One region of the Microbulbifer celer genome, then DNA from elsewhere that is predicted to be linked to it. Evidence: predicted binding sites of a transcription regulator. Region 1 holds the regulator's gene; each other region holds the start of a gene.
The links. Region 1 encodes sigma-54, which starts transcription at its own class of promoters, with help from an activator protein. Its sites were predicted from a motif close to TGGCACANNNNTTGCNNT; they were not measured.
Positions count from the first base shown of each region.

Region 2: glnL (nitrogen regulation protein NR(II)) is a predicted target of sigma-54. The motif match lies at 1,742-1,759, and genes of this name have one in related genera.
Region 3: LPW13_RS11190 (formate/nitrite transporter family protein) is a predicted target of sigma-54. The motif match lies at 1,859-1,876, and genes of this name have one in related genera.
Region 4: LPW13_RS01255 (NarK family nitrate/nitrite MFS transporter) is a predicted target of sigma-54. The motif match lies at 1,902-1,919, and genes of this name have one in related genera.

Region 1 is NZ_CP087715.1:693,772-697,303, reverse strand. It holds gene lptB (LPS export ABC transporter ATP-binding protein) at 1-493, shown strand, start outside; gene LPW13_RS02680 (RNA polymerase factor sigma-54) at 704-2,194, shown strand; gene hpf (ribosome hibernation-promoting factor, HPF/YfiA family) at 2,365-2,655, shown strand; gene ptsN (PTS IIA-like nitrogen regulatory protein PtsN) at 2,676-3,137, shown strand; gene rapZ (RNase adapter RapZ) at 3,231-3,532, shown strand, end outside.
Region 2 is NZ_CP087715.1:4,007,681-4,011,212, reverse strand. It holds gene glnG (nitrogen regulation protein NR(I)) at 1-549, opposite strand, end outside; gene glnL (nitrogen regulation protein NR(II)) at 630-1,700, opposite strand; gene LPW13_RS16735 (DUF4124 domain-containing protein) at 1,949-2,632, opposite strand; gene glnA (glutamate--ammonia ligase) at 2,833-3,532, opposite strand, start outside.
Region 3 is NZ_CP087715.1:2,661,333-2,664,864, reverse strand. It holds gene LPW13_RS11195 (bifunctional protein-serine/threonine kinase/phosphatase) at 1-617, opposite strand, end outside; gene LPW13_RS11190 (formate/nitrite transporter family protein) at 835-1,689, opposite strand; gene LPW13_RS11185 (nitrate regulatory protein) at 2,115-3,482, shown strand; gene LPW13_RS11180 (D-2-hydroxyacid dehydrogenase) at 3,479-3,532, opposite strand, start outside.
Region 4 is NZ_CP087715.1:333,557-337,088, forward strand. It holds gene LPW13_RS01250 (NarK family nitrate/nitrite MFS transporter) at 1-115, opposite strand, end outside; gene LPW13_RS01255 (NarK family nitrate/nitrite MFS transporter) at 202-1,695, opposite strand; gene LPW13_RS01260 (CmpA/NrtA family ABC transporter substrate-binding protein) at 2,053-3,201, opposite strand; gene LPW13_RS01265 (ANTAR domain-containing response regulator) at 3,219-3,532, opposite strand, start outside.

The DNA of each region.
Region 1 (3,532 bases):
GGGTATCGGCTACCTGCCCCAGGAAGCCTCGGTTTTCCGCCGCCTGTCCGTACAGGACAATATTCTGGCCATCCTGGAAACCCGCAAGGACCTGAACCGCAGCCAGCGGCAGGAACAGCTGGAAGCCCTACTGAAGGAGTTCACCATTACCCATATCCGGGCAAGCCTGGGTATGGCCCTCTCCGGTGGTGAGCGCCGCCGGGTGGAAATCGCACGCGCACTGGCCACCAACCCCGCGTTTGTACTGCTGGACGAACCCTTCGCCGGGGTCGACCCCATCTCGGTGGGAGATATCAAGCAGATCATCCGACACTTGCGAGACCGGGGTATCGGCGTTCTGATCACCGATCACAACGTGCGCGAAACCCTGGATATCTGCGAAACCGCCTATATCGTCAGCGAGGGTCACATCATCGCCTCCGGCGCCCCCGCCGATGTACTGGCCAACAAGCAGGTACGCGATGTCTACCTGGGACACGAGTTCACAATTTGAGCGACTTTCGCATCAGTCATCCTCAACTTTGCCAGTCAGGTTGACGCTCATCACACTAATCACTTTTTCCTACCAGCACTGCTGATATTTTCGGCACACTTTTTGCTTGTGTTCCGTTTTTCTCCGGGGTAGTCTGCAGAAATCGAGTAATACGCCGCCCACTGTTCGGCGAAATCGCCTTTTGCCAGCATTTTCTGCGAATACAACCCTATGAAGCAGTCACTCCAGTTAAAACTCGGCACCCAGCTGACCATGACGCCCCAGCTGCAACAGGCCATTCGCCTGCTGCAGCTGTCGACGCTGGATCTACAACAGGAGATCCAGTCCGCGCTCGACAGCAATCCGCTCCTGGAATCCGAACAGGATGATCACGGCAGTGAAGCCGAACCCCAGCAACAGAACCAGCAGCAGGCCGAACCCCAGAACAACGGACAGGACAGCGCCGGCGAACGCAGCGAATCCACTGCCGATAGCGCCAATGGTACCGATGGTGCCGACGGCGACTGGAGCAGCGAAATTCCCGATGACCTGCCGGTGGACACCCACTGGGACGACATCTACACCAGCAGTTCCAGCTACACCGGTGAAGGCGACGAACTGTCACTGGACCAGCGCAATGCGGTCTCGGAGAGCCTGCGGGACCACCTCCAATGGCAACTGAACCTCACCGCACTGTCCGATGCCGACAAACAGATCGGTGAGTTGCTGATCGACGCCATCTCAACCAGCGGCTTTCTGGAGATCCCGACCGAAGAACTGGCCGCCGCCCAACAGGTGGACGAGGATGAAGTTCTCGCGGTCCTGAAAACCATTCAGCAATTCGAACCGGTCGGCTGTGGCGCCCGCGACCTGCGCGAAAGCCTGTTATTACAGCTGCAACAACTGCCGGATCACACCCCCTGGTTGCCCCAGGCGTTGATCGTAGTGGAGCAATACCTGGATCTGCTGGGCAAGCGCGACTTCCGCCAGCTGAGCCGGCGTACCCGCCTGAGCGAAGCGCAACTGGGCGAGGTCATGCGCCTGATCCAGACCCTGACCCCTTATCCCGGTGAGGCCTTTGGTGGCGAGGAGCCACATTACGTGGTGCCGGACGTAATCGTCAGCCGTAAACAGCAGCGCTGGGTAGTGGAACTGAACCCTGAAACCACCCCCAAGCTGCGTATCAATGACACCTATGCTGCGCTGATCAAACGCGCTGACAACTCCAGCGAGAACAATTACCTGCGTGACAATCTGCAGGAGGCGCGCTGGTTTCTGAAAAGCCTGCAGAGCCGCCACGAGACCCTGCTCAAAGTGGCCAGCTGCATTGTAGAAAAACAACAGGGCTTTTTTGAACAGGGACCGGAAGCAATGAAACCCATGGTGCTGGCCAATGTGGCAGAAACCATCGGCATGCACGAATCCACCATTTCCCGGGTCACCACCCAGAAGTACATGCTCACTCCCCGGGGGGTGTTTGAGCTCAAGTACTTCTTTTCCAGCCACGTAAGTACCGACTCCGGCGAGGACGCCTCCTCCACCGCCATTCGCGCACTGATCCGCAAGCTCATCGATGCCGAACCGCCGCGCAAACCCCTGTCGGACAACAAGATCACCCAGGAGCTGGACACCCAGGGCATCAAGGTCGCTCGCCGCACCGTGGCCAAGTATCGGGAGTCCATGGGCATTCCTTCCTCCAGCGACAGAAAACGGCTGGTTTAGCGACTACCCTGAGAGTGACTCTCTCCCCCAAATCGGTTCTTAGCGCGCCAATCTGCACGACCAATGACCACTGGGCGAGTGTATCCTTCCATTCTGGCGAACTTCCTAGTAGGGTTGCCGCCCTGACAGGGGGTGCCGCCGTTTGTGTTGTACCCGAAGAGGAGAAATCCATGCAGATCAATATCAGTGGCCACCATGTGGAAGTCACACCGGCCATTCGCGATTACTGCCTGAACAAACTGGACAAACTCTCCCGCCACCACGATCTGATCACCAATACCGAGGTGATTCTGTCTGTTGAGAAACTTATCCAGAAAGCCGAGGCCCGTGTACACGTGAACGGCAAGGATGTGTTTGCAGACTCGGAGTCAGAAGACATGTACGCTGCGATCGATGGCCTCACCGATAAACTGGACCGACAGCTTCTCAGACACAAAGAAAAGTTACGCAGTCACCGTTAGATACCAGTAACCGCTAAGTTATGACATTGGAAGCATTACTCTCTCCCCGCCTGAGCCTGTGCCATTTGGCGGGGAGCAGCAAAAAAAAGCTGCTCCTCAATATCGCCCAGGCGATTTCAGAGCAATACCCGGAACTGGACTCCGATACCGTATTCAACCAGCTCGTGGCCCGAGAGCGCCTGGGCTCCACGGGCATCGGTGACGGCGTGGCCATTCCCCACTGCCGTCTGCCGGGCTGCGAAAAGCCGATCGGGGTGCTGTGCACCACATCCCCGGCGGTTGATTTTGATGCCATCGACCGCCAGCCGGTAGACCTGCTGTTTGCCTTGCTGGTACCAGAAGATTCCGAACAGGAACACCTGGATACCCTGGCAGAGATCGCCGCCCTGTTCAGTGACAGTCGCGTGCGCGAAAAGCTGCGTGAGGCGGATTCCAGCGATGCACTCTATGCACTGGCCATCAACAGCGCCGCCGCGGCATAATTAGCAGAATCTTCATTGACAACGCCCGGGCAACCGGGCACTGGGTGGGCAAAACACCAGTAATCCCCACAACCAGCAAGGAGTGCTCGATTCATGCGTCTGGTCATAATCAGTGGTCGCTCGGGCTCCGGTAAAAGCTCAGCCCTGCAACTGCTGGAAGATGTCGGCTTCAATTGTATCGACAACCTTCCCGCCAGCCTGCTGCCGGAACTGGTCAGGCGTGTCTCCGAGGAGCCGCAGCAGGAAAACCGGGAAATCCAGCTCGCGCTCGGTATCGATGCCCGCAACCTGTGGCACGATGTCAACAAGGCCCCCAAGGTCATCCGCGAACTTCGTGAAAGTGGCGTCGACTGCGACGTAGTGTATCTGGACGCCCGCTCCCCGGTGCTGGTACA
Region 2 (3,532 bases), 1.0 Mb from region 1:
GTGTAGCGCCGCCGCCACCAGTTCCTTACCGGTACCGGATTCACCGTTGATCAGGACGGTGATATTCGAATGGGACAGGCGGCCGATGGCCCGGAAAACCTCCTGCATCGCCGGCGCTTCGCCGATGATCTCCTTGCTGCCGGTACCGTTGTCGATGGTAATCGGCTCTTCCAGCTCCTGCTCATTGGCGTGAGCCAGCGCTCGGCGGGTCACCGCCACCGCTTCATCCACATCAAATGGCTTGGGCAGATACTCGAAGGCCCCGCCCTGATAGGCGGCGACGGCACTGTCCAGATCAGAGTGCGCAGTCATGATGATGATGGGCAACGCCGGGCGCTCGGCCTGAAACCGCTGCAGCAGTTTGAATCCATCGGAGCCCGGCATGCGGATATCACTGATCACCACATCCGGCTGTTCACTGTAAAAATCGTCCAGCGCGCGATCACCATTTTCGTAGCAGGTGGTCTCTATCCCTTCCCGGGACAGCGCGCGCTCCAACACCCAGCGAATTGAACGGTCGTCATCAATAATCCAAACGCGATTGTTCATAGTAATTTTCCGGCCTGCGTCATTGGTTTTTTATGCGGGCTTTGGCTTTTGGCCTGCCCACTGCGCTTACGGTTTCTGGTTCAGGTAATAAGCGGCAAATAAATCTGAAACTCTGTTTTTCCCGGTTCACTTTCACACTTGATCAACCCGCGGTGCTGGTTGATGACATGCTGGGAGATGGACAGCCCCAGCCCCGATCCCTCTGCACGCCCGGAAATCATCGGATAAAAGATACGTTCGCGAATGTCTTCCGGAATACCCGGGCCGTTGTCGACAATGTCGATCCGGCACACCAGCGGGCAGTTGCGACGACCGATGGTGAACTGTCGCTGTACCCGGGTGCGGATCGTCATCTGCCCCTGTTCCAGGCCGATACTCTCGACAATCGCTTCCATGGCGTTGCGCGCGATATTCAGTACCGCCTGGATCAGTTGATTGCTGTCCACCGGCAGATCCGGAATCGACGGATCGTAATCCCGCTGGATGGTCAGTGCGCCGTCGCACTCCGCCTCGATCAGCTGCGCCACGCGCTCGGTGATCGCGTGAATGTTATTGGGCTTCAGGTCCAGCGGTTTGCGCGGCCCCAGCATCCGGTCCACCAGATCGCGCAGTCGGTCCGCCTCTTCGATGATGATCTGGGTGTATTCCCCCAGCTCGCCACCTTCAACCTCTTTCAATTCTCTTTGCAGCAACTGTGCCGCTCCGCGAATACCACCCAGGGGATTTTTCACTTCGTGCGCCATGCCGCGCACCAGATTGCGGGTAGTCTCCTGCGCGGAGATAAGTGCATCCTCCCGCGCAATCCGCAACAGGCGGTCCATGGACTGGACCTCCAGCAGCAGCAACCCCAGCTCCGTGAGTGGCGTAACCGAGTAGTCGACGGTGCACTCTTCCAGGGTGTGCAACAGCCACAGCGCCCGTCGCACGGTGTATTTCTGCCCACTGACCAGTGCGGAACGCATGGCCTGCTGGGCGGACTGGGACTCACGCACCACTTCCTCCAGGGGCTGACCGATAGCGCGGGCATTGGAAACCGCAACCAGGTCCTCCGCGGCGGAATTCAGGTAGCAGAGCGAGAGGTTCTCGTCGAGCACCAGCACGGCGGAGGTGAGGTTATCCAGCAGTAGACGTAACTGGCGGTCGTTCAGCATTGCGGGTTCCGCTTGAGTTCTTTTGGGCGTCGCCTGATGTCAGTGCAAAAAGCAAACCAAAATGGCGCAACAATACGTGGGTCCCGAGACGATATCAGGGCACACAGGAGAACAGGCACCAGCATGGTGCACCAATATGGTGCGCAGAGCAAATTTTAACCAGCGGAAGAGATCAGAATGGGGCGCTACAGGGAGCAACGCCCGAAAGGGAAGTTTATAGGCAGGAACAGTGACGGGACCACACGAGATCAGTTACCCGGCCGTGCCCGGGGGTAACCGGGTGCCTGGGGGGCTTTTGGCGCCCGCGGTGCCTGCTGGGCGGGGAAGTCCGGCACCTGGCCGCCGGGTCGCTTGACGTGGATCTGGATGGTCTGGGACTGGGCAATCGCCTGGCCACCGGCATCCAACAGCACCGCCTGTACCGTATGGGTGCCGCGTTCCAGGGCGGAGATGTCCAGACTGCTACTGCTAGAAGTCCCCCCCCAGCGCTGTCCGTCGATCACGGCAAAAAACTCGTAGCCACCCCGGGGAACGGGATCCAAAGCCACCTGCAGCACAATAAAGCGCTGGCCCGGCGGAATGGTGGCATCGTTTGCGGGACTGACAATGGCGAAATTGATCGGCCCCTGCTCTCCACCGGAACGGCGCTCGCGCTTATCCCGGTCTCTCGGCGACAGTTTACGGGTGGGCATAGGCTGTGGCGGCGCAATGGGCTGCACATTGGTGGGGCCAATAACCACCTTCTCCGACTTCTTGTCCGGTGGCGGCGTATCACTGAACACGATCCTGCCGTCCGGGGTCACGGTCTTGTATACCACCCTGGAGGAGGACTGCTCATTGTCCTTGCCCTCACTGCTACCTTTCTCCGGCGCCTCATCGGCCATGAGGGGCGAAGCGAGTAGCAGCGCAAGCAGCGCAATCCGGATTTTCATATCGGCACTCCTGCCTGTCTTTTGGCACGGGCAACAGCGTCGGAAAGACACCGCCCGCGGCCATAGGGTCATCAAGTTAAGGCTAGTGTACCCGCAATAAAAAAACCCGCACCCCCTGTTGCCGGGGATGCGGGTTTTTGCGAACCAGAAGGCACTTCCAAGGAAACGCCTACGGCAATTTAGACAGCGCCTGCGGCGTGTTAAACAGAGTAGTACAGCTCGAACTCGACCGGGTGAGTGGTCATGTTCACACGCTCTACTTCTTCCTGCTTCAGCGCGATGTAGGCATCGATGGCGTCATCGGTGAATACACCTCCTTCGGTCAGGAAGGCGCGGTCCTGATCCAGTGCTTCCAGGGCCTGTTCCAGGCTGGAGGCAACGGTCGGGTACTCGGCCAGCTCTTCCGCCGGCAGGTCGTACAGGTCTTTGTCTGCCGCGTCGCCGGGGTGGATCTTGTTCTTAACGCCGTCGAGGCCGGCCATCAGCATGGCTGCGAACACCAGGTACGGGTTGGCAGTCGGATCCGGGAAGCGGGCTTCAACGCGCTTGCCTTTCGGGCTAGGTACGAACGGAATGCGGATGGACGCAGAGCGGTTGCGCGCGGAGTAGGCCAGGATAACCGGCGCTTCGAAGCCCGGTACCAGACGCTTATAGGAGTTGGTGGAAGCGTTCGCAAACGCGTTCAGGGCGCGCGCGTGCTTGATGATACCGCCGATGTAGAACAGGGCAGTTTCAGACAGCCCGGCGTAAGCGTCGCCAGCGAACTGGTTGGTGCCGTCTTTACTGAAAGACATGTGGATGTGCATGCCGGAACCGTTGTCGCCTACCAGCGGCTTGGGCATAAAGGTGGCGGTTTTACCGTAAGCGTGGGCAACGTTGTGCACCGCGTACTTCAGGATC
Region 3 (3,532 bases), 2.0 Mb from region 1:
GAGAGCAACTCGATAATCGTCTGTTGGCGCAGGGGCTCGTGAATGCCGTCGGTAGTGAGTAAAAACAGGTCGCCGGGCTCTGTGGCAAGCACGCGATAGTCCACTTCCAGTTCAGTTTCTGCGCCCAGCGCACGGCTCAAGTAACTATTCTGCTCTCCCATCCACTGCCGATGATCGTGGGTCAGCTGTTCCAGGCTGCCATCGCGCAGGCGGTAAATACGGGAATCACCAATATGGAATAAATGCGCCTCCCGGCCGCGCAGGACCAGTGCACTGAAGGTACACACGTAGCCCTTGTCTTTATCCAAACGGTAGGGGCTGTGCCGGGTTTGTGCCTGCAACCAGGCGTTGGTAGCGCGTAGGACCTGTTGTGCTGAGTGGCGCACGCTCCAGGCATCGGAGGTGCAGTAATAATCTTCGAGGAAACTTTTGACCGCGGTTTCGCTGGCAATCTGGCTCACACTGCTGGAACTGATGCCGTCGGCAACCGTGAACACGGCGCCTTTGATTTTCAGTTGTGATGCATTGGGGATGCAGGCCCCGAAACAGTCCTGATTTTCCGGCTTTTTTCCGGCGTCGGAATATTGGCCGAGTTTGAGGGTAAGGGATGTCTTCATAGCTAGAAGTGCGCCCCGAAAAAGGTGTTATTGATAATTGAGTTTCGGGCGCAGGTATAGTAACCGGGGACAGCTTTGTGAGACCTTCTAAAACAGGGATGTTTTAGAAGAGCCCCCATGGATGGGTTCACGGCGTGTCTCACAAAGCTGTCCCCGGTCACTATACCGCCACTGAGCTAGGCGTAGGCAGGGCGGCAATTATCTACTGATACCGAATTCAGGCTAGCGCCTCTTTACCCGCCGGCTTGGTGCCGCCACCAGCCGCGAGCTGACGCTTGGGTGCGGTTTTGTAGTGAGTGCTGTACAGGGTCAGACCGGTAAACGCCAGGCCGCCCACCAGGTTCCCCAGAGCCGTGGGAATCTCATTCCAGATAAAGTAATCCATCACGGAGAAGTCACCGCCCATGATGATCGCGCTCGGGAACAGGAACATGTTCACCACAGAGTGCTCAAAGCCCATAAAGAAGAACAGCATGATCGGCATCCACATCGCCAGCACCTTGCCGCTCACATGGGTGGAAATCATCGCACCCACCACACCCATGGAAACCATCCAGTTGCACAGCATGCCGCGAATGAAAATACTGAACCAGCCGGCAGCACCGTATTCTGCATAACCCAGTGTGCGGGCTTCACCGATGGTAGAAATTTTCGCGCCCACTTCACCGGGATCAATGTTGAATCCCATGGTGAAAATAAAGGCCATCATTACCGCCACGGTCAACGCACCGGCAAAGTTCCCCAGAAATACCAGACCCCAGTTGCGGAGTACGCCCTGTACGGTCACTCCGGGTCGTTTATCCAGCAGGGCCAGTGGTGTCAGTACAAAAACGCCGGTCAGCAAGTCAAAGCCCATCAGGTACAGCATACAGAAACCGACGGGAAACAGGATGGAGCCTATCAGGTGCGAGCCGGTGGCAACGCCAACCGTGACCGCAAACACGGCTGCAAGCGCGAGAATGGCTCCGGCCATAAAGGCGCGCACCAGCGTATCGCGGGTAGACATATAGATTTTGGATTCGCCCGCATCGACCATTTTGGTCACGAACTCCGAAGGTACTAAATAGGCCATGGGATCACCTTTTTTCGCGCATAAAAAAGCGCCCACACCAATCCTCGTCTTTGACAAGAATCAGTGATGGACGCCGTTATCCAATAAGTCCGAATTGTTACTGGCCCGCAGGCCGCGAGAGCCAAGCAGGGCTCTCCAAGATCACAGTCATAAAACCGTCGTCAGAGATATTGCAATCTCGATGCCAACACGGATTCTCGGCGCTGTGGCGTGCAACTTAGCGTCTGGCGATGGTTTCAACGCGAGCCCGGGCACTTGTTGACTTCTTGTGGTGCGGAGGAGGCGGTGTGCTCTGTTGTGGTGCGCTCCGTGCAGTCTGTCTGGGATTCGCCCCGACTGGTGAGAATGGAATACAAATTGCTGCAGGTTTTCTGTAGACGGGTAAAGAACGTAGCGAACGATCACTTCGCCGGAGGGCCTTGAAGATGGAGCGTCACACTGACCGCACCCGTGGGGTAGCCCCTGTAGCCAACACCCCGGGCGCAGAAAAGTTTTTACTAGCCGCCAAGCGTGCAGAAATCTGCTCACTGCGACAATTGGCGGAAAGCTGTGAATTGGTAACGGCAGTGAGTGATCTGGTACACCAGCTACAGCGTGAGCGGGGCATGAGTAATATCTTCCTTGCCTCTGGTGGTGCACGCTTCCGGGGACAGTGGCAGGAACAGATGGACCTTGTGCGCCGCAGCAGCGAACGCTTGCAGCGGCAGTTGTACCTGCGTTACCTGAAACAAGAGGGCGCTGCGGGGATGCGCCTGCTCAACAGCATCGCCTATTCCCTGCAGGGGCTGGATGACCTGGACGGGCTGCGGGTGCAGGTTGAACAGTTGGCGATTGCGCCGCTGGACTCGACCCGAGCCTTCTGTCGCCTGATTGGCGGGCTGCTGTCGATCGTGTTCGAGGCCGCAGATGTGGCGGATGACCCGGCCGTTACCCGGATGCTGGTAGCCATGTTCAACTTCATGCAGGCCAAAGAATATGCCGGGCAGGAGCGGGCCTGGGGCGCTATCGGCTTTGCCCGCAGTCGCTTCGACAGCGTACTGCACGATCGGCTCTCTCATCTGCAGGAAGCCCAGCACCGGAGTGTCGAGGTCTTTATCGAGTTTGCCGAGGCGTCCGATCAGGCGCGCTGGCAGGGGATTGAAAACAGCCCGCCCGCGCAGGATCTGAACCGGTTGCGACGGGTGATCCGCGGCCTCGCCGACGGTGAGCCGATTGCCGCGGAATTGAGTGAAGTCTGGTATGAGCTGGCTACCCAACGCATCGATTGTATGCACAGCCTGGAGGATCACCTGGCGGGCAGGTTGTTGGATATCAGTCGTCAGCGCGTTGCGGAAGCAGAGTCTGAACTGGAAGACCACCATGCGCGCATCCATGCCCTGAAAGCCATTGTCTGCCCGAACACTTCACCGCTTACCATGTTGTCTGACCCGGAGGTGCCGGGGCTATACGGTGCCGGGGAAGGTGCCGCGAAGGAAGCGGCCGCGGAATGCGTACCGCCTGCTCAGGGGCTGACACCGAACCTCGCCCGTTCCATCTACGACCTGATCCGCGGCCAGGCGCATCGTATCAAGCAGATGGGGGACGAGCTGAACGATGCCCGTCGAGCGCTGACAGAACGCAAGCAGGTGGAGCGGGCAAAAGGCGTGTTGATGCGGAACCTGGGGCTCAGCGAAGCGGCGGCCTATCGCAAAATGCAGCGTCGGGCGATGGCGTGTAATTTACGCTTGGCGGATGTGGCAGCGACCATTATTGAGATAGGAGAAAAGGCCGCGGAAAAAAGCACGCAGGCTTAAGCGAACACCTGCCGGATATTATCCACCATGCCATCCAAAAGCCGCTGCCG
Region 4 (3,532 bases), 360 kb from region 1:
GCAACGGTGCATGGTTGAACCAGGCAAAAAAAGTAATAAAGAAAGCGATCCAGGTCAGGTGCAGCACCCGGATTTTTCCCTTGAAGGAAAACAGATTTAAGGAGTCACTGGACATCGTTCTATCCCGTTAGTGTATGAACTTTCATGTCTCCTCCATATCTTCTGAACAATGGACCACACACCTGAGCCAGGCGAAGTCAATCAGGCCACATCAATCAGGGAAACACTGCCGTCTGGCATGACTTCAGCCATGTGCCCTTCGGGCTCTTCCAGCAGCAGGAGAATGACAAAACTGAATACCGCGGTACCGGCGATCACCAGGAAGAACGTCTGGTAAGAAACCAGCGACAGCACCGTCAGAAAAAACACTGCGCCCACATTGCCGTAGGCACCGGTCATGCCCGCCACCTGCCCGGTCAAACGACGTTTCACCAGTGGCACCACAGCGAATACCGCACCGGCACCGGCCTGAACAAAGAAAGAGCACGCCATGGCCGCCGCTACCGCCAGGTACAGCGGCCAGCTAGCGCCGATCTGGCTCATCAGCAGGTAACCACAGGCCAGGCCCGCCACCAGGATCATCAGTACCGGCTTGCGACCGTACTTGTCACTCAGCAGGCCACCGGTGGGGCGGGAAACCAGGTTCATGAAGGAGTAGGCGGAGGCGACCAGACCAGCCTTCACCGGATCGAGGGTAAAGGTCTCGAAGAAGAACAGCGGCAACATGGAGATTACCGCCAGTTCGGAGCCGAAGGTGGCGAAGTACAGCACGTTGAGAATCGCCACCTGCTTGAACTTGTAGCGGTGGATCGGCGCCGGCGGGCTGCTGAATACTTCGCGATTGATGCTCCAGGTTTTTTTCAGCTCCAGCAGATACAGCCCGGTCAACGCGGAGTAAATAGCCCAGGTCCAGAACTCGCTCAACAGGCCAACGCCGGCGGGGGAGAGCTTCCACGCCAGCAGCGCCAGGGCGCCGTACATGGGCAGTTTCATCAGCAGCAGTAAAAAGAAATCCCCGGCACTGGTCACTTCCATCGCGCCGATCTTTTTCGGCTTGAAATAGGTAGCCCCCTTGGGGGTATCGGTCACGCTGTTGTAGTAGATCACGCTGTAAATCAGTGCGATCACGCCGGTGACGCCAATGGCGTAGCGCCAGCCGTCTTCTCCGCCAAACAGCAGCGCAATGGCGGGCAGGCAGATGGCGCCGACGGCGGAGCCGAAGTTGCCCCAGCCACCGTATACGCCCTCCGCAGTGCCCAAGTGGCGCGCGGGAAACCATTCGGAAACCATGCGGATGCCGATCACAAAGCCGGCGCCGATAAAGCCCATCAGGAAGCGCGCGATCGCCGCCTGAACAAAGTTGTCGGCCAGCGCAAACACGAAGCAGGGGAGGCTGCCCACCGCGAGCAGCACAGAAAATGTCAGGCGCGGACCGTATTTGTCGGTCAGCATGCCGATGATCATGCGCGCGGGAATGGTCAGCGCCACATTCAGGATTAACAGGGTCTTCACCTGATCCGGTGTCAGGGAGAGACTCTCGGCGATCGCCATCATCAGTGGGGCGTGACTGAACCAGGTAAAAAAGCACAGGAAAAATGCCAGCCACGTCAGGTGCAGTACTTTTACGTTGCCGCGGAAAGACAACAGGTTGAGCGATTCGGTGTGATTCCCACCGGTGTTTGATCGAGTGGACATGCTTCTCTCACCATCGGTCTACATCAATTGAGCGTTTTGCGGGCATAAAAAAAGTCCACGGGTACAGCGGTGCTGTAGCCGGTGGACTTCATTGCCCGTGGTGAAGCGTTGCCTGACGGCTATCCGTCTTGCTTCACTTATTGTTGTGTTTGAGGTGCCGTCTGAATCTGGAACGGAGCGGATCAGCGGCGACCTTCATTGCAAGATATTCAATATCTGTGCCATTGCTGTGCGACTCGCTCTGTGCGGTGCGCGGCGGCGGCTTGTGGTAGGGCAGGGAGAATACGTGGGGCGCAAGCATAAAGTGCCACGCCCCGTTTTGGGGTTATGACTGCACTTTTGCTGGGCGCCCTGCCATCAAACGGTGCGCGTGTTATGTGAGTTCAGGTTGCGTAGGAAATCCAGCGTCTGCTGATACAGGTCAGCGCGGAATACTTGTGCTTCCTCTTCATTTATGGAGGCAATTTCGTTGCATAGTGAAAGCAATTCTCGCGCTTTCTTTTCCGTTGGGCGGCCATGATCGCTCTGGAAATTGGAAAACAGGTGCCAGCCTGGGTTGGTGGTGGGAGGGGAGCCGGGACGGATGCTGAGCCTGTCATCCAATGAAGGGGTCAGCGTCTCCCGGGGCAGGTTCAGGTAATTTTCACGGCCCAGCAAGCCCACGGCATCCCGGCGTTGGGCGCCATCATTGAGCCAGCTGCAGGCTTCCAGCAGCGCCGCGCGCAGTGCCAGGTGGGTGGCCGGATTCTGTTCGTGCCAGCTGGCGGTGACCGCGAGTACTTTCTCTGGCATCGCGGGCATCAGGCGGTTACAGGGGGTAGCGATCACACCGATACCTTTCTGTACCGCAAGGGTGTTCCAGGGCTCGCCGACGCAATAGCCATCGATATCACCTCGGCGCAGGTGATCCACCATCTGCTCCGGCGGCAGTACCAGCAGCTGGACGTCGGTATCGGGGCTGATGCCGGCACTGGCAAGCCAGTGGCGCAACTGCAGGGTGTGGCTGGCAAAGGGATACACGCTGGCGAATTTCAGTGACGGTTTGCCTTTTCGATGCTCGATATGTGTTTTCAGTGCGGTGCCCAGTAGATCGCCATTGGTGGAGCCTCTGGGGACGTTCAGCTGTTGTACCAGTTTTTCCGACAGGGTAATGGCGTTGCCGTTGCAGCTCAGGATCAGTCCGGTCAGCAGGGCCTCCTCACAGTGCGGCAGAGTCTGCTTCACGGTCAGCGGCATCGGTGCCAGCATGGCCGCGGCGTCGGCGGCGCCACCGATCAATTTATCGCGCAGGGTGGCCCAGGATGTTTCCCGCTGCAGTTCCACATTGAGTCCGTATCGCTTGAAGTAGCCCAGTTCGCGGGCCACGATCAAGGGCGCGCTGTCGGTCAGGCGGAGATAGAGCAGCTTCAGGTTACGCTTTTCTGCTTGCAGGCTTGTCACGATCGAATACTCACTGTTGTTCTGTTCTGCCACTGCGTCTTCCGGTGAGCGGGGCGCGGGCTTCAATGGTCTGTTCCGCGATTTCAGCGCACCGGTGACTGCAGATGCTCCACCACCTGCTCTGCCACCTGCTGCATGGTGGAATTACTGTTCATTGCCAGGGTGCGCAGGGTCTGGTGGGCGGACTGTTCGGAGATGTTCTTGCGGGCCATCAACAGCCCTTTGGCACGCTCGATGATCTTGCGCTCGTCCAGCTGCTTCTGGGTACGCGCCAGAGACAGGCGCAGTTGCTGGTAGCTGCGGAACTGGGCCATGGCGATTTCGATGGCCGGTGCAACCCGGTCCGGAGACATACCCTCAGACATATACGCGCTGACACCGGCTTCCACCGCGCTGG